DNA from 4 places in the Cedecea sp. B1(4) genome. Region 1 is predicted to be linked to each of the others. Evidence: predicted binding sites of a transcription regulator. Region 1 holds the regulator's gene; each other region holds the start of a gene.
The links. The regulator CRP, encoded in region 1, controls carbon source genes, mostly activating them, when cyclic AMP is high. The targets are predictions, from matches to a motif close to ATGTGANNNNNNTCACAT.
Positions count from the first base shown of each region.

Region 1 (5,991 bases):
CTGTTTTACGAAGGCCTGCACGGCGGTGTAGTCACCCCTCAACATAACGTCGCCGACTGCGTCGATTTACTGGTAGGCGTGGTGCCCATCGTTAACCTGGAATGGATTCAGAAACTGGTGCGCGATACCAGCGAACGCGGCCATTCACGGGAAGCGGTGATGGATTCCGTAGTGCGATCCATGGACGATTACATCAACTTCATTACGCCGCAGTTCTCACGTACCCATATCAACTTCCAGCGCGTTCCGACCGTAGACACCTCTAACCCGTTTGCCGCGCGAGCCATTCCGTCGCTGGACGAAAGCTTCGTGGTCATTCACTTCCGTGGGCTGGACGACATCGACTTCCCTTATCTGCTGGCGATGTTGCAGGGGTCGTTTATCTCCCACATCAATACATTGGTGGTACCGGGCGGGAAAATGGGGCTGGCGATGGAGCTGATCATGGCCCCGCTGGTGCAGCGGCTGGCGGAAGGCAGGAAAATTGCCTGATAGCGTGAGGGCGGCTTTACACCGCCCTTTTCTACTTACGCTTCAATAATTTCGTAGCTGTGGCTAATCTCGGCGGCTTTCTCCAGCATCAACGTCACCGAGCAATATTTCTCTGCGGTCAGCTCAACGGCGCGGGCAACCGCGCTTTCTTTCAGCTCTTTCCCGGTCACAACAAAATGCAGATGGATGCGGGTAAACAGACGCGGTGCTTCTTCACGACGTTCGGAAGTCAGTTTCACCTCACAATCCGTCACATCATGGCGGCCTTTTTGCAGAATCGACACCACGTCAATTGAGCTACAACCGCCCGCGGCCATCAGCAGCATTTCCATCGGGCTTGGCGCTTTATCCCCGGAGTTACCGTCCATCAGAACTTGGTGGCCAGAAGCGGATTCGCCGAGGAAGGTCATGCCTTCCACCCATTTAACACGTGCCTGCATTTTACCTACTCCCGTAATAAAAATTTCTTTCAGATTACGCGTCTACGTGAAAACTGGCAACGTAAGGCGATCCAGGTCATGCTGAAACGAGACAATACAAGACACTAACCAAAAGCTATGCTAAAACAATCCGGATGCTGCTGCGATACAGAGACGTTTATGCCGTAAGCAGAGGAAACGACTAATTACAGGCCGCAGGGTTAACCTGCCCGCCAGCTCCCAGGGCTTGGGAAAATTTCACGATTGCAACGCCAGACAAGAGGTTCCACGTCTTGTCTTTGGTAGCCAGTTTATAACAGAGGATAACCGCGCATGGTGCTTGGCAAACCGCAAACAGACCCGACTCTCGAATGGTTCTTGTCTCATTGCCACATTCATAAGTATCCGTCGAAGAGCACGCTGATTCACCAGGGTGAAAAGGCGGAGACGCTGTACTACATCGTCAAAGGCTCCGTAGCTGTTCTGATTAAAGATGAAGAAGGCAAGGAGATGATCCTTTCTTATCTGAATCAGGGTGATTTCATTGGTGAATTAGGTTTATTCGAAGAAGGTCAGGAGCGTAGCGCCTGGGTTCGTGCCAAAACAGCCTGTGAAGTAGCTGAAATTTCCTATAAAAAATTCCGTCAGCTGATTCAGGTCAACCCGGATATCCTGATGCGTCTTTCTTCCCAGATGGCGCGCCGCCTGCAGGTGACTTCTGAGAAAGTTGGCAACCTTGCCTTCCTCGACGTGACCGGCCGCATCGCTCAGACGCTGCTTAACCTGGCTAAACAGCCGGATGCCATGACCCACCCGGACGGGATGCAAATCAAAATCACCCGCCAGGAAATCGGTCAGATCGTGGGCTGCTCCCGCGAAACCGTTGGCCGTATTCTGAAAATGCTGGAAGATCAGAACCTCATTTCCGCCCACGGTAAAACGATTGTCGTTTACGGCACCCGTTAATTAGCCCTTATAAAGGCGTGTCGCTTCGGTAACACGCCTTTTTTGTCTCTACAATTCAGGCTATGTGGAAGAGATTAATTTACCACCCGGAAGTTAACTACGCGCTGCGGCAAACGCTGGTGCTGTGTCTTCCCGTGGCTGTCGGCCTGCTGCTTGGCAGCCTGCAAAACGGCCTGCTCTTCTCGTTAGTTCCCGCCTGCTGCAACATTGCCGGGCTGGACACACCACACAAACGCTTCTTCAAACGTTTGATTATAGGCGGCAGCCTGTTCGCCCTCAGCAGCCTTATCCTGCAGCTTCTGCTGCTCTATACCCACATCCCGCTGCCGGCAATATTGATCGTCATGGCTCTGCTGCTCGGCGTGACGGCGGAAATCAGTTCACTTCACGCTCGCCTGCTGCCCGCATCGCTGATCGCCGCTATTTTTACGCTCAGCATGGCCGGTAACATGCCTATATGGAAACCGATGGTGCTCTATATCTTCGGTACCATCTGGTACGGCGCTTTCAACTGGTTCTGGTTCCGGCTTTGGCGCGAACAGCCGCTCAGGGAGTCGCTCAGCCTGCTGTACCGCCAATTGGCAGATTACTGCGAAGCAAAATACAGCCTGCTGACCCAGCATACCGACCCGGAAAAAGCGCTGCCGCCGCTGCTGGCCCGCCAACAAAAAGCCGTCGATCTGATCACCACCTGCTATCAGCAGCTGCATATGCTATCGGCCAACCAGCAAAACGGCTACAAGCGTCTATTACGCGCTTTCCAGGTTGCGCTGGATCTGCAGGAACACATTTCGGTAAGCCTGCACCAGCCTGAAGAGGTGCAAAAACTGGTCGAGCAAAGCCATGCCGAGGCGGTGATCCGCTGGAATGCCCAAACCATCGCCGCGCGCCTGCGCGTGCTGGCAGACGATATTCTTTATCACCGCTATCCAACGCGCTTTACCATGGATAAGCAGATCGACGCCCTGGAAAAAATAGCTCGCCAGAACCCGGACAATCCAGTGGGGCAGTTCTGCCATTACCACTTCAGCCGCATTGCCCGGGTACTGAAAACCCAGCGGCCGCTGTACGTGAGGGATTTAATGGAGGACAGGGAACGCCGTTTACCGTTTTTCCCGGCCCTGAAAAGCTATCTCTCGTTCAAATCCTCCGCTTTGCGCAGCTCCGCGCGCTTAGGTGTGATGTTGACCATTGCCAGCCTGCTGGGCTCCTTCTTACACCTGCCAAAGCCGTATTGGATCCTAATGACGGTGATGTTCGTGACGCAAAACGGCTACGGTGCAACGCGGGTGCGCATTGTTCACAGGGCGGCAGGCACCATGGCAGGGCTGTGTATCGCGGGTATCACCCTGCACTTCCACGTCCCGGACAGCTACACCCTGCTGGCGATGTTAATGATTACGCTGGTGAGCTACCTGTTTATCCGCAAAAGCTACGGCTGGGCCACCATTGGCTTTACCGTCACGGCGGTATATACCCTGCAGCTCATTACCCTCAGCGCCGAGAGTTACATCATTCCCAGGCTCATAGACACTCTTCTTGGCTGCCTGATCGCCTTTGGCGGCATGATCTGGCTGTGGCCACAGTGGCAAACCGGCCTATTGCGTCAGAACGCCCACGACGCGCTGGAGGCAGATCAGGATGCTATTCGGCTGATATTGAGCAACGATCCAGAGCCCACGCCGCTGGCCTGGCAGCGTATGCGGGTCAACCAGGCGCACAATGCGCTGTTTAACTCGCTCAATCAGGCGATGCAGGAGCCAGGCTTTAACTCCCACTACCTGGCAGACATGAAACTTTGGGTGACGCACAGCCAGTTCATCGTCGAGCATATCAACGCCATGACCACGCTGGCGCGCGAACACAACATGCTGACGCCGGACCTGGCGCAGAAATATCTACAGTCTTGTGAGATTGGGTTACAGCGATGCCAGCAAAGGCTGGAGTATGACGGGCCTGGCGGGTCGAACGACGCGAATATCCTGGAATCGGACACGCTGCCCACGGGGCCGTTAAGCACCATGGAGCAGCATTTACAGCGGATTATTGGCCACCTGAACACCATGCATACCATCTCCTCGGTCGCCTGGCGCCAGCGGCCTCATCATGGGATCTGGCTCAACCGCCGTCTGCGACGCTCGGGTTAGCCTTAGCTGGCTACCACGCTGGCAACCGCTTTGGCGAAACGCTGCATCCCTTCCAGGATATCCGCGTCCTCGACAATAAGCGAAGGCGCGAAGCGCATAACGTCCGGCCCGGCGTTCAATACCATCACACCTTCTGCCGCGCCAGCGTAGAGAAACTCGCGGGCACGCCCTTTGTACTTCTCGTTAAGCTCTGCACCAATCAACAGTCCCATGCCACGAATGTCGCTGAAAAGATCGAACTGTGCGTTTATCTTTTGCAGTTGTTCAACGAAAAGCTGACGTTTGTCCGCCACACCTTTGAGAACTTCCGGCGTGTTGATGATATCGAAAGCCGCCCCGGCCACCGCACAGGCCAATGGGTTGCCACCGTAGGTAGAACCGTGGCTACCGACGTGGAACGCGGAGGCAATTTCATGGGTGGTCAGCATAGCGCTTACCGGGAAGCCACCGCCAAGCGCTTTGGCGCTGGTCAGAATATCTGGCGTGACGCCGTAGTTGATGTAAGCGAAAAGCTCGCCCGTGCGGCCCATGCCGGACTGCACTTCATCAAAGACCAATAGCGCCTGATGCTCATCACACAAATCGCGCAGCCCCTGCAGGAACTCCGGCGTCGCGGCGGTCACGCCACCCTCGCCCTGAATCGGCTCCACCACTACCGCGCAGGTATGATCGCCCATCACCGCTTTCACCGCCGCGAGGTCGTTATACGGCACATGAATAATGTCGGCAGGTTTCGGGCCGAAGCCGTCGGAGTATTTAGCCTGTCCACCCACGGAAACAGTGAACAGCGAACGCCCGTGAAACGCATTGTAGAAGGCGATGATTTTGCTTTTGTACGGGCTATGGCGGGTCGAAGCATAATAGCGAGCCAGCTTGAAAGCCGTCTCGTTCGCTTCCGTACCGGAGTTCATGAAGACGACGCGCTCGGCAAAGGTGGCATCAATCAGCTTACGGGCAAGTTTCAGGGCGGGCTCATTAGTAAAAACGTTGCTGGTGTGCCACAGGGCTTCACCCTGGGTCTTCAGCGCCTCCACCAGCGCAGGGTGGCAATGCCCCAGTGCGGTCACGGCGATGCCTCCGGCAAAATCCACATACTCCTTCCCGGCTGCGTCCCACACGCGGCTGCCTTTCCCTTTCACTGGAATAAATTCTGCTGGTGCATAAATCGGCAGAATCACTTCATCGAAGGTTGCCCGCGTAACCGCTGCTTGTTCAGTTGCCATTTATTCCCCACCCGTTTTTATGCGTTAGATTTTAATGAAAATATAATCACGAAATATGCATAAAAAACCAAAAACAGGCAAGTGACAATTCATCTCTGGAGGAAATTCGCCAGCAGCGCATGCCCCTGTTCGCTGAGAATACTTTCCGGGTGGAACTGCACGCCCTCAAGATCCAGCGAGCGGTGACGGATGCCCATAATTTCCTGCTTATCCGTCCACGCCGTAACCTCGAAACAGTCAGGCAGGGTATCGGGATCAATGAGCAGCGAATGATAGCGCGTCACGGTCAGCGGATTATTCAGCCCACGGAATACGCCGCCGCCGTTATGGCTGATGGCGGAGGTTTTGCCATGCATCACCTGTTCGGCCCGCACGATAGTCGCCCCAAACACCTGCGCAATAGCCTGATGTCCGAGACAAACGCCAAGAATCGGTAGCCGCCCGGCAAAGTGATTAATGGCGGCAAGTGAAATACCCGCCTCGGTCGGGGTACAAGGGCCTGGAGAGATCACCAACTTGTCCGGGGTCAGGCGCTCAATATCTTCCAGCCCAATTTCATCGTTACGCTTAACCAACACCTCCTCACCCAGTTCGCAAAAATACTGGTAGAGGTTCCAGGTGAAGGAATCATAGTTGTCGATAAGCAGTAACATGGCAGCTCCAGGGCAAAAAAGAACGCGCTATTCTAGTCGCTTTCCAACGCCAGGCTCACCACTTATTGAAATTCTCTGCTTCAGGGAAGGC
Region 1 covers NZ_JCAHMZ010000007.1:14,574-20,564, forward strand. Annotated here, with positions in the region: gene ACR6JA_RS15425 (phosphoribulokinase) at 1-492, shown strand, start outside; gene ACR6JA_RS15430 (OsmC family protein) at 528-932, opposite strand; gene crp (cAMP-activated global transcriptional regulator CRP) at 1,245-1,877, shown strand; gene ACR6JA_RS15440 (YccS/YhfK family putative transporter) at 1,940-4,024, shown strand; gene argD (bifunctional acetylornithine/succinyldiaminopimelate transaminase) at 4,027-5,247, opposite strand; gene pabA (aminodeoxychorismate synthase component 2) at 5,337-5,900, opposite strand.

Region 2 (5,991 bases), on a different contig from region 1:
TATTTCTCCCGTAGCAGGATTCAGCACATCAAAAGTGTCTTCGAGCGAATGCCACTTGCCTGCGACCAGATAGCCGGTTTTAAAAAGCTCACTTTGCTGGAGTGTCTGATTCGTCATAATAGCTCCTGTTCCTAAGTGTTCATCCCATGGACCGCAGTTAAGTATAGATAGAAAAAAGCCGACGCAGGCGTCGGCTCTCAGTGCAAGGTTTTGGGCTCAGGCATTAATCAGCGTGTGCCGGTAGCGGTGCAAAATATCCGCCAGCCGCTTCACCGGCTCGGTGACCTGCCGCGGCGCTTCCCACAGGCGAAGCTTCTCTTGATAGATTTCCAGCTCGCCTAAAAGTCTTTCGTAATAGCGCTCTCGCTTATCATCACTGCTGGCAGAAATCACCTTATCTGCCGTTTTACGCAACTGCCGGTGGAAGGCAGAGAGATCGTCATTGACCGGGATAGGCGCATCGCGCAGGCGTTGATGTGCGATGATTAGCGTCAACGCAAGGCGATAACGATCTATGTCGCCCGGGAACATGTTCAACAGTAAAAACAGCTGCTGATACAGCGCTGGAAGGTGGTTCTCTTTCCGCCGGGCATTATTGGTCGTCAGCGCCGATACCGCAGCGGAGACAAACTGGTTCAGTAGCGTGCGGCCCGTGCGCTCTTTCGAATTATCTCGGATCAGCAGGATCACCATCATGGCCAGGAAGCAACCGACGATCTGCCCCAGCGCACTGTCGAGGAAGCTGCTGAAATGGAAAGTCATCGGGTTATCCAGCACGATAATATTTATCGTTCCGGCCAGCGCTCCCATAGAACCCAGCCGCCGTTTCTGCACCTCAATGCCCATAAAGAAACCCAGCAGGGCCAGACTGATACACAGCAGTAGCATACTCTGCTGCGTGGACGGCAGCACCACAAGGAAGTAGAACGCGCCGAGCGGCAGCGCCACCAGCATGCCATACAGGAAGTCGAGCGAAACCATGCGCGGGTTAGGCAGGCGCATTGCCAGCGCCGTCACCACCGCAATCATCACCATCGCGCCGCTGCCGGATGTCCAGCCGGTCCAGAGCCAGAACAGGCTTCCAAGCACGCAGGAAATAGTCGTGCGCCAGAAGTTAATCATCGCGTGATGGCCCTCGGCGGATTCCACCTTCACCACCGCTTCACCGTTCAGCACTTCTTCTTCAATCGCACTCACGCGGCTATTCCCAATAAACCCGCGCTTCAGCAACAGATAGCGGGTCGAGGCGGAAACCCAGGATCCGATGGTTATTGGCGTGGCCTTTTCGCCCATCGCAGATATCGCTCGGCGCAGCACTTTCATCCGCTTATAAACGTCGTCGGCGGTTTCCACTTCGACGGCAAAAAGCTGGCGGAATTCTGGCGTGACGTATTCGGGCCGGGTGTTTTGAATCAGGAAAGTTTCACAGGCCTGGGTGATCAGCGTCAGCGAAAGAGTGTTGATCGCTTTCAGTCGTCGGTTGGCCTTCGCCCAGCGGGCGGATTCCATATTCAGGTTGGCACGCATGCCGTTCAGCGCGGTGACTTTACGCACCAGACCGCTCCAGGCTTTATCCACCTCTTCTTTGTCGCCGTGGGCAATACAAAGCTGCATCAGGCGGTATTGGTCCACCAGCAGGTTATCCAGTTCCCGGTCAATCTCCTGCTTGATGGAACGCGGAGAAAACAGCAGGTCGGCGACGATGGCACACACAATCCCGATAACGATTTCGCTACAGCGTTCAACGGCAAACTGCGGCGTAGTCAGCGGAGCAACCTGAATAGTGACCACAATAATCAGTGCGGTGTAGCCCGCGAGGCCCCAGGCGTAGGAGTTTTCGACGCGAACAAGCGACGAGATCCAGGTACAGAATCCGGCCCAGATACAGCACACCAGCAGCATGACAACCGGGGCACGGATCAGCGTGATAATGATGACCAGCGCGGCCGCACAGCCAATAAATGTCCCGATAATGCGCAGCATCCCGCGGTAGCGTATGGCCCCGGAATAAGGCTCTCCTCCAGCGGCAAAGGCAGGCCCGGCGGCAACAATCGCGGCGGTCAGCACCGCCCAGCGCGGCGTTTCCAGCTCAAAGTGAAAACCGACAAACACCGCCAGAACAATGGCGAAAGCGAGCTTTATCGCAAAGCGGACGTGCAGCCTGGAAATGTTATACATAGCGGCCTGCTTAACCGAACTCGCGCAGACGATGCATCAGCTTAATAAAAGCTGAGTCATTCTCCGCTTTGCGGTCTTTTTCTCCCGTCACAACGACAGTGGCCGTTGTCCCGGCGGGATACAGATTTCCCATCTGTTCATCAAGGCGGATTCTGACCGGCACGCGCTGAGCAAGGCGCACCCATTCAAGGTTGGAGTCGACCGTTGCCATCCCTTTTGAATCACTGGTACTGCTGGCGTTCGTCACCCCGGCAGAGATGCTGTCGACGCTGCCGCGCAGCACGCGGTTACTGCCGAGCGGCGTGATCTGTACGCGATAGCCCGGACGAATGCCTTCCAGTTTGGTCTCTTCCATATAGGCCAGAATGTAGAACGAATTCTGTTTCACCAGCGCTACGGACGCCGCGCCGCGGTTAATAAATTCTCCGGTGTGCACGTTAAGGTTGGTTACCCAGCCGTCCGCTGGGGCACGAATGACCGTGCGCTGCAGGTCTAGTTTGGCCAGATCGCGCGTCGCCTGGGCTTTATCTAGCTGATGAAGAACGGTTTGCAGCGAGTTGTTGGACTGATCAATCTCTTCGCGCGACATGGCCTGAATGCCAAGGGAGTTACGCCGCCCGGCTTCACGACGCTTTTCAGAGGACAGCGCCTGGTAATAAGCCACGTCTGCTTCGGCCTGCTCGAGCGCTTTCTGGTAGCGCGGCTGGTCGATGGTGAACAGCACCTGGTCTTTTTTCACCAGTTGGTTGTCCTGAACGTTCACGCTGGTGATAAGCCCGGACACGTCCGGCGCAATAGCAACAACGTCAGCGGTGAAACGCGCGTCTCGTGTCCACGGGGATTCGGTGTAAAACACCCACGCACGGAAGATAGCGATGAAGGCCAGCAGCACCAGCAAAAGCGTGATAGCGGTACGGGTTATGTTTCTTGTTAGTATTTTCACATCAACCTCAAACGAACAAACGCGAAATCAGATAAAAAAGGCAGCAATAGAGCGCTGTATTGAATAATGCAGGGTGCCAGACAAAATCATAAATGCCGGTTGGGGTCAGCAGCCGACGCGCCAGCCAGAACGCGGCGAGCGACAGAATTAATTCGAAGAATATCGGCGGAAAGGAAAGACCGAATATTACGATAACCGGAAATAGACTCATTTTGACCTTGATAAGATAATGCAGGCGATACATAACTCGACGGCAAACCGCGACGGAGAGGCCAGAAAAGGCGGGCGAGCGTGCGGTATGAGTTATGTTAATAATAATATATTAACGTAACTGTTACCCTGTTATCTATAATGTGTGATCTAAATCACTTTTCACTCAGAGTGAACAATGGAACGACTGAAACGTATGTCGGTGTTTGCCAAAGTCGTTGAACTTGGCTCCTACACCGCTGCCGCAAGGCAGCTACAAATGAGCGTCTCTTCCATCAGCCAGATCGTGTCCAAACTGGAAGATGAGCTGCAGGTGAAACTGCTTAACCGCAGCACCCGCAGCATTGGCCTGACCGAAGCCGGCAAAATTTATTATCAAGGCTGCCGCAAAATGCTGCACGAAGCACAGGAAGTCCACGAGCAGCTTTACGCCTTTAACAACACGCCTATCGGCACGCTGCGCATCGGTAGCTCATCAACTATGGCACAGAATGTTCTCGCCGACATGACCGCCGAAATGCTGCGTGAACATCCCGGCCTGACCGTCAACCTGGTCACCGGCATACCGGCACCTGACCTGATTGCCGATGGTCTTGATTTGGTCATTCGCGTCGGCGCTTTGCAGGATTCGAGCCTGTTTTCCCGCAGGCTGGGGTCAATGCCAATGGTGGTTTGTGCCGCCAAAAGCTATCTGCACATTCACGGCACGCCGGAAAAACCCGCTGATTTGGCTAACCATTCATGGCTGGAATACAGCATCCGGCCGGATAACGAATTTGAGCTGATTGCGCCCGAAGGGATCTCGACCCGCCTGTTGCCGCAGGGCCGCTTTGTCACCAACGATCCGATGACGCTCAGCCGGTGGCTGAAAGCCGGGGCAGGTATTGGCTATGCGCCGCTGATGTGGGTGATCGACGAGATCAATAGCGGACAGCTGGAGATCCTCTTTCCGCGCTATCAGTCCGATCCCCGTCCGGTGTACGCGCTGTATACCGAAAAAGACAAACTGCCGCTGAAGGTGCAGGTATGTATTAACTATCTGACGAACTATTTTGTGAAGGTAGCGGAGCTTTATCAGGGCGTGCAGGGCAGGAACGGGAAAGCAAAACAAACGGGCCGGAGCTAGTCCGGCCTCATATTAACTCAGGCAGTGCCGCCCACGGTCAGGTTATCAACCTTCAGGGTTGGCTGGCCGACGCCAACCGGTAGGCTTTGGCCTTCTTTACCGCAGACGCCGACGCCGTTATCCAGCGCCAGATCGTTCCCAACCATCGAAATTTGCTGCATGGTTTCGATGCCGGACCCAATCAGCGTGGCGCCTTTCACCGCCTTGGTCACCTTCCCTTTTTCAATCAGGTAGGCTTCCGAGGTGGAGAACACAAACTTGCCGGAGGTGATTTCTACCTGGCCGCCGCCGAAGTTTGGCGCGAAGATACCGTAATCCACGGACTCGATAATCTCCTGCGGCGTAGATTTCCCGGCCAGCATGTAGGTGTTGGTCATGCGCGGCATCGGCAGATGGGCATAGGACTCACGGCGACCGTTCCCGGTAGGCGCAACGCCCATCAGGCGCGCATTCAGCTTGTCCTGCATATAGCCTTTAAGAATGCCGTTTTCGATCAGCACGTTGTACTGACCCGGCACGCCTTCGTCATCAATAGAGACGGAACCACGGCGGTTAGCCATCGTGCCATCATCCACCACGGTACAGAGTTCGGAGGCCACCAGCTGGCCCATCTGGCCGCTGAAGACCGAAGTACCGCGACGGTTAAAGTCGCCTTCCAGACCGTGCCCGACCGCTTCGTGCAGCAGCACGCCTGGCCAGCCTGCGCCCAGTACCACCGGAAGCATTCCCGCCGGGGCCGCAACGGCGGACAAATTAACCATCGCCATGCGCACGGCTTCTTTCGCCCAGGCATCAGCCCGTACTTCGCCGTTCACGCTTTCCAGGAAATACTCATAGCCAAAACGACCGCCGCCGCCGCTTGCACCGCGCTCGCGTTTGCCGTCTTCTTCAACCTGAACGCTAACCGACAGGCGCACCAGAGGGCGAACATCTGCCGCCAGCGTCCCGTCCGTGGCCGCAACCAGGATCAATTCATACACGCCAGTCAGGCTGGCGCTAACTTCCTGCACGCGGGCATCTGCAGAGCGTGCAACGCTGTCCACGCGTCTCAGGATGTCGAGCTTCTCTTCACGCGTCATGCTTAGCAGCGGATCGGCGCTGGTATAAAGCGCACTATGCGGAACGTTACCCAGCGTACGTGCGCGCCCGTCGCCCTGCTCACGAACGATGCTGCGAGCCGCATGAGCGCTTTGCTCCAGCGTCTGCAAAGTAATTTGATCGGCATAGGCAAACCCGGTTTTTTCACCGCTCACCGCACGAACGCCAACGCCCTGATCGATATTCCATGAACCGTCTTTAATAATGCGGTCTTCCAGCACCCAGGATTCATGATAGCTGGACTGGAAATAGAGATCGCCGTAGTCGAGACGGCGCTCGGACAGCTGCCCGAGAATGGAAAACAGATCTTGATGGGTTAAGCCATTCGCAGACAGCAACTGCTCACTTACCAGGTTAAGACTCATCGTTTCGCTACTCTTATTGCTTATCGCCTGTTTGGCGAGGAATGGTTTATTTATGGAGCTTGCGGCAATTA
Region 2 covers NZ_JCAHMZ010000006.1:527,996-533,986, forward strand. Annotated here, with positions in the region: gene ACR6JA_RS15175 (NAD-dependent succinate-semialdehyde dehydrogenase) at 1-117, opposite strand, end outside; gene aaeB (p-hydroxybenzoic acid efflux pump subunit AaeB) at 217-2,178, opposite strand; gene aaeA (p-hydroxybenzoic acid efflux pump subunit AaeA) at 2,189-3,121, opposite strand; gene aaeX (p-hydroxybenzoic acid efflux pump operon protein AaeX) at 3,129-3,332, opposite strand; gene aaeR (HTH-type transcriptional activator AaeR) at 3,510-4,457, shown strand; gene tldD (metalloprotease TldD) at 4,475-5,920, opposite strand.
Region 2: aaeR (HTH-type transcriptional activator AaeR) is a predicted target of CRP. The motif match lies at 3,475-3,492, and genes of this name have one in related genera.

Region 3 (5,991 bases), 160 kb from region 1:
ATGATCGATGCCGCCGACGCCAGCCAGCATGTTGGCCAGAAACTTTTCATGCCCGGGCACGTCGATAAAGCCGATCACCCGGCCATCCGGCTGCGGCCAGTAGGCGTAGCCGAGGTCGATGGTCATGCCGCGTTTTTTCTCTTCCGGCAGGCGGTCTGCGTTCACGCCAGTCAGCGCCTGAAGCAGGGTGGTTTTGCCGTGATCGACGTGCCCGGCGGTGGCGATAATCACTGGGCGAGTCCCTCCAGCAGCAGCGCTTCGTTTTCGAGGCAGCGTAAATCCAGCCACAGGCGGCCCTCGGCCACGCGGCCAATCACCGGCCTTTCCAGCTCGCGCAGAGTTTGCGCCAGCGAGGCGAGCGTTGTGCCACGTCCGTCTTTCGGCGTGAAGGTCAGAGCGGCACCGGGCAGGCGGTCAACGGGCAAAGAGCCGCTGCCGATTTGCGACATGCACGCTTCAACGCGCACGTCGAACTGCTCGCCAAAGCGCTCTTCAAATGCGGGCAGCAGGCGGCTGGCCTGCAGGTGGATATCTTCGGCGCTGCGGGTCAGCAGGCGCAGGGTTGGCAGGCGTTCAACCAGCGTTTCCGGGTGCTGGTACAGCCGCAGTGTGGCTTCCAGCGCCGCCAGCGTCATTTTGTCGGCACGCAGTGCGCGCTTCAGCGGGTGGCTCTGAATGCGCTCTATCAGCGCTTTTTTGCCGACGATGATCCCCGCCTGAGGGCCGCCGAGCAGTTTGTCGCCAGAGAAGCTCACCAGGCTCACGCCGTCGGCAATCAGCTGCTGCGGCATCGGCTCGGGCGGCAAGCCCCACTGACTTAAATCCACCAGCGAGCCGCTGCCGAGGTCAGTGACGACCGGCAGATTCAGTTCATTGCCCAGCGTAACCAGCTCGGCCTCGCTTACGGCTTTGGTGAAACCTTCAATGTGGTAATTGCTGGTGTGAACCTTCATCAGCAGCGAGCTGTTTTCACCCGCTGCCGCGCGGTAATCTTTCAGGTGTGTGCGGTTGGTGGTGCCGACCTCAACCAGCCCGCAGCCCGCCTGACGCATGACGTCTGGGATGCGAAACGCACCGCCAATCTCCACCAGTTCGCCGCGCGAAACCACCACTTCACCGCCGTCTGCGCAGGCTGCCAGCATCAACAGAACCGCCGCCGCATTGTTATTGACGATGCAGGCATCTTCCGCCCCGGTCAGCTCGCAAAGCAGATCGGCGATGGCGCGATCCCGGTGGCCGCGCCCGGCGTCGTCCAGCGAATATTCCAGCGTGACGGCGGAGCGCATGGCCTCCGTCACTGCCGCAATAGCCTCTTCTGCCTGTAATGCCCGGCCAAGATTGGTGTGCAGCACGGTGCCGGTCAGGTTGAACACGGGTTGGAGAGCGCTGCGCTGGCTGGCCTCGAGCACGCTACGCGTTTTCTTCGCCCAGTCCTCGCTCCAGTCCGGCAGCTTGCGTGCTGAGCGGATGTGCTCGCGCGCTTCGTTTTGCAGCGTTCTCAGTGTGGTAACCACACGGGTATGGCCGAACTCGGCAAGCAGGGCGGTAAAGGCGGCATCGCGCAGCAGGCGGTCGGTCGCCGGAAGATGGCTAAAAAGTGTTTGAGCTGTCGTCATGGCAAGGGCTGAATTAAGAAATTTGTGGGCGATATTACAGGGGGCAGCGCCCCCTGTCCTGGCAGCAGATCATGCCGCGGGCGGTTCGGTACGGGCAAAACTCTCGCGCTGGAACAGCTGTTCTACCAGCTTGACCAGGTGAGGGCGATTCACGCACCAGCCCGGTGAAACGCGGCGGAAATTAAGATAGCCCACTGCGCAGGCCGCGGAAATACTGGCCAGATCGAGCGGCTCTGCGGTCAGCGTACCGTCGGCTGCGTATTCCTCAAGCAGATCGAGGGCGCGGCCAATTTTCTCGCGCTGGCGCACCAGGACTTCTTCAGACTGCTGTTCCGCCGGGCGCAGTTTCTCACGCACTGACGTTAACGCCGCGTCCAGAATGCCGTCGGAAAGCGCCTCAAGCTGGCGTACTTTCAGCGCCGCTTTTGGGTCGTGCGGAATGAGCTCTGGCGCAATGTTTAGCAGCTCAAGGTATTGGGCGATGATTGGCGAATCAAACCAGCGCTCGCCTTCATCGGTAATAAGCGTTGGGACTTTGCCTAGCGGGTTGTACTGCGGAGCCGGGCTGTCGCCAACCCACGGGTTGACGTTAATAAATTCAAAACTGAGGCCTTTTTCAAGCAGGATGACCGAGATCTTTCGTACATAGGGGCTGGTGTAATTACCGATCAGTTTCATGACATTATCCGTTTTTGCCAACTTGAGGTAAGTATGAAACAGATACTCAACATTGGTGAAAAAGTCTACGCCTGCTGCGCTTTTATGTAATCAACGAATGCACGCAGCGCGCTGGGCATGTATTGCCGATTTGGGTAATAGAACTGGAACGGCGGCAGCTCAGGCAGCCAGTCTTCGAGCATTGAAACCAACCTGCCGCTTGCCAGGTGTTCTTCTACCTGTTGTTTGTAGAGATAGCCGATGCCTGCGCCGCACAGCACCGCTTCCAGCTCAGAGTCGAGATCGTCCACGATGATGTTGCCGCACGGCGTCACTTCCAGCTTGCCTTCCGGCCCGTAAAACTCCCAGCAATAGGGGCGACCGCTGTGAAATCGGAAGATAACGCTGCAGTGATTAACTAGCTCGCGCGGGTGCATTGGCGCAGGGTTTTGCGCCAGGTATTCCGGCGTGGCAACGACGCAAATCTTCGCTTTTGGGCCGATGGGAACGGCAATCATGTCTTTTTCCACCGTGGTGCTCAGGCGTATCCCGGCGTCGTACTCCTGCTTCACGATGTCCACCAGCCTGTCGTCGGTGGTCACTTCGACTTTGATGTCGGGATAGCGGGCGGTAAACCCGGCGACCAGCGGCATCAGCACAAGGCTTGAAGCCAGCCGCGAACTGTTGATTTTGAGGGTGCCCATCGGCGTGTCCCGAAACGAGTTCACCTCATCGAGAATGGTATGAATCTCGTCGCAAGCCGGGCGCAGGCGCTCGTAGAGGTTGTTGCCAGCCTCGGTCAACGAGACGCTGCGGGTGGTGCGGTTGAACAGCCGAATTTTCAGGCGCTGCTCGAGCTGTTTGATGCCGTGGCTGATCGCCGAAGGAGACAGCCCCAGCTCGTCCCCTGCGGCGCGAAAGCTTTTGTGCCGCGCCACGGCGATAAAGGTCGCGAAGTCGGTAAAATTTAGCGCCATTAGTGAAAATCCTTCATTAACCCATCTCAAATACTACGTTTTACAGAATTATCCAGCGGTCGTAAAGTGAACGCACATCCCCACTGGCTGAGGTAACTCCATGAAATCAGAGAATATGTATATTATTTGGGCGCACCCGCGCAGCGAGTCGTTAACCGCGCAGGTGGTGCAGGAAATTCAGGGCGAGGCGGCCGAACGCGGCATTAACGTCTCCTCCCTCGATCTGTACCGCAGCGGCTTTAACCCGGCGCTGGGCATGGAAGATGAGCCGGACTGGAACAACCCGCAGAAACAGTATTCCCCGGAAGTTCATCGCTTGTTTGGCGAGTTAGAAGATAAAGACACCCTGGTCGTGGTGTTCCCGGTGTGGTGGTACAGCTTCCCGGCCATGCTCAAAGGCTATCTGGATCGCGTGTGGAACTACGGCCTGGGCTACGGGCCAGGTAGCACGCTGGGAAATAAGAAAATCCGCTGGGTGGCGCTGGTCGGCGGCTCACAGGCCGGGTTTGCGAAATATGGCTGGGAAAAAAACATGGCCGATTATATTCACGGCTCCATGGGGTATCTGGGTGTGGAAGATGCAAAAATTGAGTTCCTCTATAACACCATCGGCGTGGAAGAGGGGATTGGCGACAGCGACGCCCATTACCAGCAGCTGTTTTCTCAGGCGCGCGGCATTGTCGCGGATTTAGATAACTAACTTTTCATTCCAGCGCGGCATTCAACGTCGCGCTTTCTGCCAGCCGCTTCGCTGTAATTTACTTTCATCCCTTTCTTGCCCGCCGTTTGTTGTCAACGCCCAGATTTTAACTGGATCACATTAGGATTAATCTGCCCTAAAATACTTTGTGAAGTAGATCACAAATGAATAACAAAAACGCCATAACAAAATGTGATTTTAGTCACATTAAAAGGTCAATCAGGGTTAAAAATTCCACGGTGTACTTTTTTTACACTGCAATTATGTGATCGTCATCACTCAATGTGGATAGTGGATCCCTGGATATTAGTGATCTAAATCACATAATTGGGCGGTTGCTGGACAGCTTAACGATTCAGTGCCAGATTCGCGTCACTTTACTGCATAAGGCCGGCGACCCTGCCGCTACGTTAACAATAAACCTCGGGCTGCTTTTCAGCGCGGAACACCAACAAGGGGTATGTGTATGTCATCCGATATCAAGATCAAAGTGCAAAGCTTTGGTCGTTTCCTCAGCAATATGGTTATGCCAAATATCGGGGCGTTTATCGCCTGGGGTATTATCACGGCCTTATTTATTCCTACCGGATGGTTGCCAAACGAAACGCTAGCGAAGCTGGTAGGCCCGATGATCACTTACCTGCTGCCGCTGCTGATCGGCTTTACCGGTGGTCGCCTGATTGGCGGTGACCGCGGCGGCGTGGTGGGTGCGATTACTACCATGGGCGTTATCGTCGGTGCAGATATGCCGATGTTCCTCGGCGCAATGATTGCGGGTCCTCTGGGCGGCTGGGCAATCAAACACTTCGACAAATGGGTCGACGGTAAAATCAAATCCGGCTTTGAAATGCTGGTGAACAACTTCTCTGCCGGTATCATCGGGATGATCCTGGCGATTCTGGCGTTCCTCGGCATCGGCCCTGCGGTTGAAGTCCTGTCCAAAGTTCTGGCGGCAGGCGTTAACTTCATGGTTGTGCACGACATGCTGCCGCTGGCATCTATCTTCGTAGAACCAGCTAAAATCCTGTTCCTGAACAACGCCATCAACCACGGTATCTTCTCGCCGCTGGGTATTCAGCAGTCCCACGAACTGGGCAAATCCATCTTCTTCCTGATTGAAGCGAACCCGGGTCCGGGTATGGGTGTTCTGCTGGCGTACATGTTCTTTGGGCGCGGTAACGCCAAGCAGTCTGCAGGCGGCGCGGCAATCATCCACTTCCTGGGCGGTATCCACGAAATTTACTTCCCGTACGTGCTGATGAACCCACGTCTGATCCTGGCCGTTATCCTCGGCGGCATGACCGGCGTGTTCACCCTGACCGTGCTGAATGGCGGCCTGGTGTCTCCGGCATCCCCTGGTTCTATCCTGGCAGTGCTGGCGATGACCCCGAAAGGCGCGTACTTCGCTAACATCGCGGCCATCTGTGCGGCAATGGTTGTTTCCTTCGTGGTCTCCGCCATCTTGCTGAAAACCAGCAAGGTGAAAGAAGAAGACGACATCGAAGCTGCGGCTCGCCGTATGCAGGAAATGAAAGCCGAATCTAAAGGTGGCGCAGCGCCGCTGGCGGTCGGTGCAGGCCTGTCTAACGACCTGAGCCACGTGCGTAAAATCATCGTTGCCTGCGACGCAGGGATGGGCTCCAGCGCCATGGGCGCAGGCGTGCTGCGTAAGAAAGTGAACGACGCTGGCCTGAAAAATATCTCCGTGACCAACTGCGCGATCAACAGCCTGCCGGACGACGTTGACCTGGTGATTACCCACCGCGACCTGACCGAGCGTGCGATGCGCCAGGTGCCGCAGGCGCAGCATATCTCCCTGACCAACTTCCTCGACAGCAGCCTGTACGCCAACCTGGTTGAGCGTCTGGTGGCTTCTCAGAACTTGAGTCAGAAAGAAGAAAAAGTCATGCATAGCCTGGAAGACAGCTTTGTTTCCAGCGAAGACGCGGTGTTCAAGCTGGGCGCGGGTAACGTGTTCCTCGGCCTGAAAGCCAGCAACAAAGAAGAAGCGATTCGCTTCGCTGGTGAACAGCTGGTGAAC
Region 3 covers NZ_JCAHMZ010000007.1:173,227-179,217, reverse strand. Annotated here, with positions in the region: gene selB (selenocysteine-specific translation elongation factor) at 1-231, opposite strand, end outside; gene selA (L-seryl-tRNA(Sec) selenium transferase) at 228-1,616, opposite strand; gene ACR6JA_RS16160 (glutathione S-transferase) at 1,686-2,294, opposite strand; gene ACR6JA_RS16155 (LysR family transcriptional regulator) at 2,360-3,250, opposite strand; gene ACR6JA_RS16150 (NAD(P)H oxidoreductase) at 3,351-3,950, shown strand; gene ACR6JA_RS16145 (PTS mannitol transporter subunit IICBA) at 4,417-5,991, shown strand, end outside.
Region 3: ACR6JA_RS16145 (PTS mannitol transporter subunit IICBA) is a predicted target of CRP. The motif match lies at 4,141-4,158, and genes of this name have one in related genera.

Region 4 (5,991 bases), on a different contig from region 1:
CGGGGTGTAGTTTTTCTGAATAAAGTCACGGACGTTAACTTCATTCTGCCAGTCGCCTTTAGCAAAACCTTCCCAGGCTGTGGCTAACTTTTCATTTTGCTCGGACATGTAACACCTACCTTTAATGTGGAGTTCTTAAACCTGCGTACTGACGTAGCTTAGTGCTTGTCGCCACCGCGCAGATAAATTACCCAGTATGTCAACCCAACCAGTAAACCTCCGCCGATGATGTTTCCGATGGTGACTGGAATCAGGTTATCGGTGATGAAGTTCAGCACGGTCAGATGCGAGAAACTTTCCGGAGAAGACCCTACGGCAGTCCAGAATTCCGGGCTGGCAAAGTCACGAACCACGATAGCCATCGGGATCATGAACATATTTGCGATGCTGTGCTCAAAGCCGCTGGCAACAAACATGGCAACCGGAAGGATCATAGCAAACATTTTGTCCATCAGGCTGCGGCCGGAGTAGCTCATCCAGACGGCGAGACACACCATCAGGTTTGCCAGAATGCCAAGGCAGACGGCCTCAACAAACGTGTGGTGCATTTTATGATCTGCGGTTTGCAGGACATTCAGTCCCCATGCGCCGTTGGCGGTCATATACATGCCGGACAGCCAGATCAGCAGTACAAAGAGTAGAGCACCGATCAGGTTACCGATGTAGACGTTAGCCCAGTTACGCAGTAGCTGGCCCCAAGTGATACGGCCGCTGGCTTTGGCTACGACGATAAGCACGGTGGAGGTGAAAAGGTCAGCACCGCAGATAACGCAAAGAATTAAACCCAGTGAGAAGCATGTGCCGCCAATCAGCTTGGCAATCCCAAACGGAATCGTGGATGTGCCTGTGGTGGCGGTGATGTAGAACACGAAGGCAATCGAAATGAAGACGCCGGCGGTAATCGCTAAGTAAAAGGTCGTTAGCGGTTGTTTTGTTGCTTTATAGACGCCAGCATCTTCGGCAATTTTTGCCATCGCTGGTGGAAGTACTAGATCAAAAGGGTTGTCAGCTTTCACACTAACTCTCTCTTATTTAATTCGGCGAGGAGATACTAACAAAGCATTATAGAGTAAAAATTGATGTGGATCATATCTCGCCAAGCTAATAGGCACTGAAAAAGCAGGTGTTTACCTGTTTTTCATCTTATTTTATTGATTGTAAACGAAAAAATAAATTTTAATAATTATAGATAAAATTGAATTAAGCATCCCCCTTACGCGAAATTGGTTAATTATAATGGGGTATTTTTATATTTTGATAACATTATCGCCGCAGCCAAAAAATAACCATTTACCTGAGGTTAACCAAAAAATTACATAATAAATTATTATTGTTTTAATAATAAAAAGGGGCGCAAAAAAGCGCCCCGTAATATAGCTCAGACAAGGTGCAGTGCGCACCAGGAAGTTGTCAGGAAATTACTTTACCTGCCAATATTTGGCTTTAGCGCGCTGTAATTTTTCGTACGCGGCCAGCAGCGCCTGATGCGCCGGGAAAGCTTTCAGATCTTTATCCACTGGCTGCAGTCCATAAAAGGCCGCTTCACCGCTCATTGCCGCGCTGGCGGCATCCACGGCTTCAGCCCCGTACATACGGACGAAAGCGTTCAGGTATTGCAGAGGCTCACGCTCTTCTTCCTGTGACAACAGAAGCAGAGTTTGCAGGCAGCGGTAGTAGTTGGCACGCTCAGGACTAAAGATGGAAGCGTTGAACTCCATGGTCCATTCGGTCCAGATCAGTGCCTGCTCAAGATCGCCGCCCGCTAGCGCTAGCATGGCTTTCAGCTCGCCAATGCGCAGCGTGTACCAGCCGTTATCTTTCCCGGTTGCCAGGCCCAGTAACTCGCGTACGCGGGTAAAGTCATCGTGGCCTTCGTCGTCCAGTTGAGCAATCAGATCCAGGTAGTCCTGCTGCTCCCATTCGCTGTCCGGCAGCGCAAGAATCGTTTCACGCAGGTGGCTGCCCATACTGTTGTTGGCCAGCAGCAGGTCGTCGGCAGGGTAAATATCAGACATGCCTGGGACGATAATACGGCAGGCGTAAACGTCTAAATGCTCGTAGTCGGCGATATACACTTCTTTATCTTCCGACTTGAAGATAGCCATCAGCGTAGCGAACTCTTCTTCCGTTGTGCCAGCAAAGCTCCAGTCAGCAAACGGGTAATCTGCATCCTGCTTGAACATATCCCAGGAAATCAGGCCGCTGGAATCGATGAAGTGTGTTTCCAGGTTAGCGTGTTCAGCGACTTCTTCATCGTCGAAGGTTGGCGGCGTAAAGACATCCAGATCTTTCAGACCGCGCCCCTGCAGCAGCTCGGTGACGGTACGCTCCAGCGCTACGCCAAAATCAGGGTGCGCGCCGAAGGAAGCGAAACAGGTTCCGTTGGCCGGATTGAACAGCACGACGCAGATAACCGGGTACTTACCGCCCAGAGAACCGTCGTACGCAAAAATAGGGAAACCTTCAGCTTCAAGCGTTTTAATGGACTCCACGACGCCCGGATAGCGGGCCAGCACATCCTGTGGGATCTCTGGCAGGCTGATGCTTTCTGCGATAATGCGGTTTTTGATATGACGCTCGAAGACTTCAGACAGACCCTGGACCCGTGCTTCATTAGCCGTGTTGCCCGCAGACATGCCGTTGGAGACGTACAGGTTACCAATGATGTTCATCGGGATATAAACAGTTTGCAGATCTGACTGGCGGGTGAACGGCAGAGCACAAATACCGCGCTCTTCGTTCCCGGACTGCAGATCGATCAGCATCCCAGCGCCGACTTCGTTTTCCGGGTCGTAGAAAGCGCGCAGACGATCGTCGAGGATGCCCTCAGGCAGTTGGTCATCTTCCGGCAGCGGGAACCATTTCTCGTTCGGGTAATGCACGAACGGGCCGTTCGCAATCGTATTGCCCAGCCAGAAGTCGGCGAAGAAGTAGTTAGTCGACAGACGTTCAAAATATTCACCCAGCGCGGATGCCAGCGCGGCTTTTTTGGTCGCACCTTTACCGTTGGTGAAGCACAGGGCGCTGTCTTTGTCGCGGATATGCACCGACCAAACGTTTGGTACTGGATTAAGCCAGGAGGCTTCTTCGATATTAAAACCGAGGTCGGTCAGCTTTTTCTGGAAGCGAGCGATGGAGTCTTCCAGGGCGGCATCTTTGCCGGGGATAAATGTCTGGGTCATGGGGTTCACTTTAATGGTACGCAAAACGCGCAATGATACGGGTTTTACCGGGCAGACGCTATCCTCCGCACGGTGCAGGCGACGCTAGCATAACAGGCTATGCCTGCTTACAGTAACTCGCTGTTATGGTAGTAAAATGACTGGCCGCCAGTGGGCATGTCCGTCGTATTGCCTTGCCGTCGGAAATCGGGCAGTTTTTTCACTTGCCGGAAGATTGTGTTGTGTGATTTTGCTCACATTGGTCTTCCGCGAGGGATTAACCATTGCAACACTGCGCCGCTGAATGATAAAACCGATAATGTAATAAAAACTTATTGCTCGAGGCGTGGTGAGGGGAAATGACACAGGTATACAATTTTAGTTCTGGTCCGGCGATGCTGCCGGCTGAAGTACTTCGTCGTGCACAACAGGAGCTGTGCGACTGGCACGGTCTGGGCACTTCCGTAATGGAAATTAGCCACCGTGGTAAAGAGTTTATTCAGGTCGCTGAAGAGGCGGAAAAAGATTTTCGCGATCTGCTGCAAATCCCCTCCAACTATAAAGTTTTATTCTGCCACGGCGGTGGGCGCGGTCAGTTTGCAGGCGTGCCGCTGAATATTCTCGGTGACAAAACCACCGCCGACTATATTGACGGCGGCTACTGGGCAAATAGCGCAATTAAAGAAGCGAAAAAATACTGCCAGCCGGTTGCTCATGACGTGAAAATCACCGTGGACGGTAAACGTGCTATCAAGCCAATGAGTGAATGGCTGGTATCTGATAACAGCGCGTTTCTGCACTATTGTCCGAACGAGACAATTGACGGTATCTCAATCGATGAAACCCCAGATTTTGGTGATACCGTTGTTGCCGCCGATTTCTCTTCTACTATTCTGTCTCGCCCTATCGACGTTAGCCGTTTCGGCGTTATCTATGCTGGCGCACAGAAAAACATCGGCCCTGCCGGCCTGACGCTGGTTGTTGTTCGTGAAGATCTGCTAGGTAAGGCGCACAAATCGTGTCCGTCGATTATCGATTACACCGTGCTGAACGATAATGACTCAATGTTCAACACGCCGCCGACTTTTGCCTGGTATCTGGCAGGCCTGGTCTTTAAATGGCTGAAAGAGCAGGGCGGCGTTGCCTCGATGGATCGTATCAACCAGGCCAAGGCTGAGTTGCTGTACGGCGTGATTGATAATAGTGATTTCTATCGTAACGATGTTGCGGCTTCTAACCGCTCCCGGATGAACGTTCCGTTCCAACTTGCGGATAGCGCGCTGGACAAAGTGTTCCTTGACGAGTCCTTCGCTGCGGGCCTGCATTCCCTGAAAGGTCACCGCGTTGTAGGTGGTATGCGCGCCTCGATTTACAACGCGATGCCGCTCGATGGCGTCAAAGCGTTGACTGACTTCATGGTGGACTTCGAGCGTCGCCACGGTTAATTAATGCAGTAGCACTTCGCCCTGCGGCCCGTCTGCGGGGTTTTTATTCTGTTTGAGTTGAGAGTATTTTTCCCATGCTGGAATCCCTGACGTTACAACCCATCGCGCTGGTCGACGGCACCATTAATCTGCCAGGTTCAAAAAGCGTGTCTAACCGCGCGCTGCTACTGGCCGCGCTGGCCAATGGCACCACGGTGCTGACCAATTTGCTGGATAGCGATGATGTCCGCCATATGCTTAACGCGCTGAAGGCGTTGGGCGTGAGCTATACGCTTTCGGCGGATCGTACCCGTTGTGAAGTCACCGGCGTGGCCGGCCCTCTGCAGGCACATGGTGAGCTGGAACTCTTTTTAGGGAATGCTGGCACCGCTATGCGTCCGCTGGCTGCAGCGTTATGCCTCGGCAGTAGCAACATTGTGCTGACCGGCGAGCCGCGTATGAAAGAGCGCCCAATCGGCCATCTTGTCGATGCGCTGCGCCAGGGTGGAGCGAACATTGAGTACCTTGAGCAAGAAAATTACCCGCCGCTGCGTCTGCGTGGCGGCTTTGGCGGCGGCAAGGTTGAAGTGGACGGCAGCGTATCCAGCCAGTTCCTGACCGCGCTACTGATGACCGCACCTCTGGCTGCACATGACACTGAAATCACCATTAAAGGCGAGCTGGTTTCCAAACCTTATATCGATATCACGCTGCATCTGATGAAAACTTTCGGCGTGGAAGTTGAAAACCGCGACTATCGCAGTTTCCTGATTCGCGGCGCACAACAGTATCAATCCCCAGGGGCTTACCTGGTAGAAGGTGATGCCTCCTCCGCCTCTTACTTCCTGGCCGCTGGGGCAATTAAAGGTGGCGTGGTCAAAGTTACCGGCATCGGGCGGAACAGCGTGCAGGGCGATATTCGCTTTGCTGATGTACTTGAGAAAATGGGCGCGAAAGTGACCTGGGGCGATGACTTCATTAGCTGTGAACGTGGTGAGCTAAACGCGATCGACATGGATATGAACCATATCCCGGATGCGGCAATGACTATCGCGACCGCGGCCCTGTTTGCTAAAGGCACGACCACGCTGCGTAACATCTACAACTGGCGCGTAAAAGAAACCGATCGCCTGAGCGCAATGGCGACGGAATTACGAAAAGTTGGTGCAGAAGTTGAAGAGGGCGAAGACTATATTAGCGTTACGCCACCGGCTAAGCTGACGTTTGCTGAAATCGGCACTTACAACGATCACCGTATGGCGATGTGTTTCTCGCTGGTGGCGTTGTCCGATACGCCAGTAACGATTCTTGACCCTGGCTGCACGGCAAAAACCTTCCCTGATTATTTCGAGCAGTTAGCTCGCATCAGTACGCCTGTATAACGTTTGTAAAACCGCATCGTCTGA
Region 4 covers NZ_JCAHMZ010000001.1:70,061-76,051, forward strand. Annotated here, with positions in the region: gene pflB (formate C-acetyltransferase) at 1-108, opposite strand, end outside; gene focA (formate transporter FocA) at 159-1,016, opposite strand; gene ycaO (30S ribosomal protein S12 methylthiotransferase accessory factor YcaO) at 1,419-3,182, opposite strand; gene serC (3-phosphoserine/phosphohydroxythreonine transaminase) at 3,521-4,606, shown strand; gene aroA (3-phosphoshikimate 1-carboxyvinyltransferase) at 4,684-5,967, shown strand.
Region 4: serC (3-phosphoserine/phosphohydroxythreonine transaminase) is a predicted target of CRP. The motif match lies at 3,404-3,421, and genes of this name have one in related genera.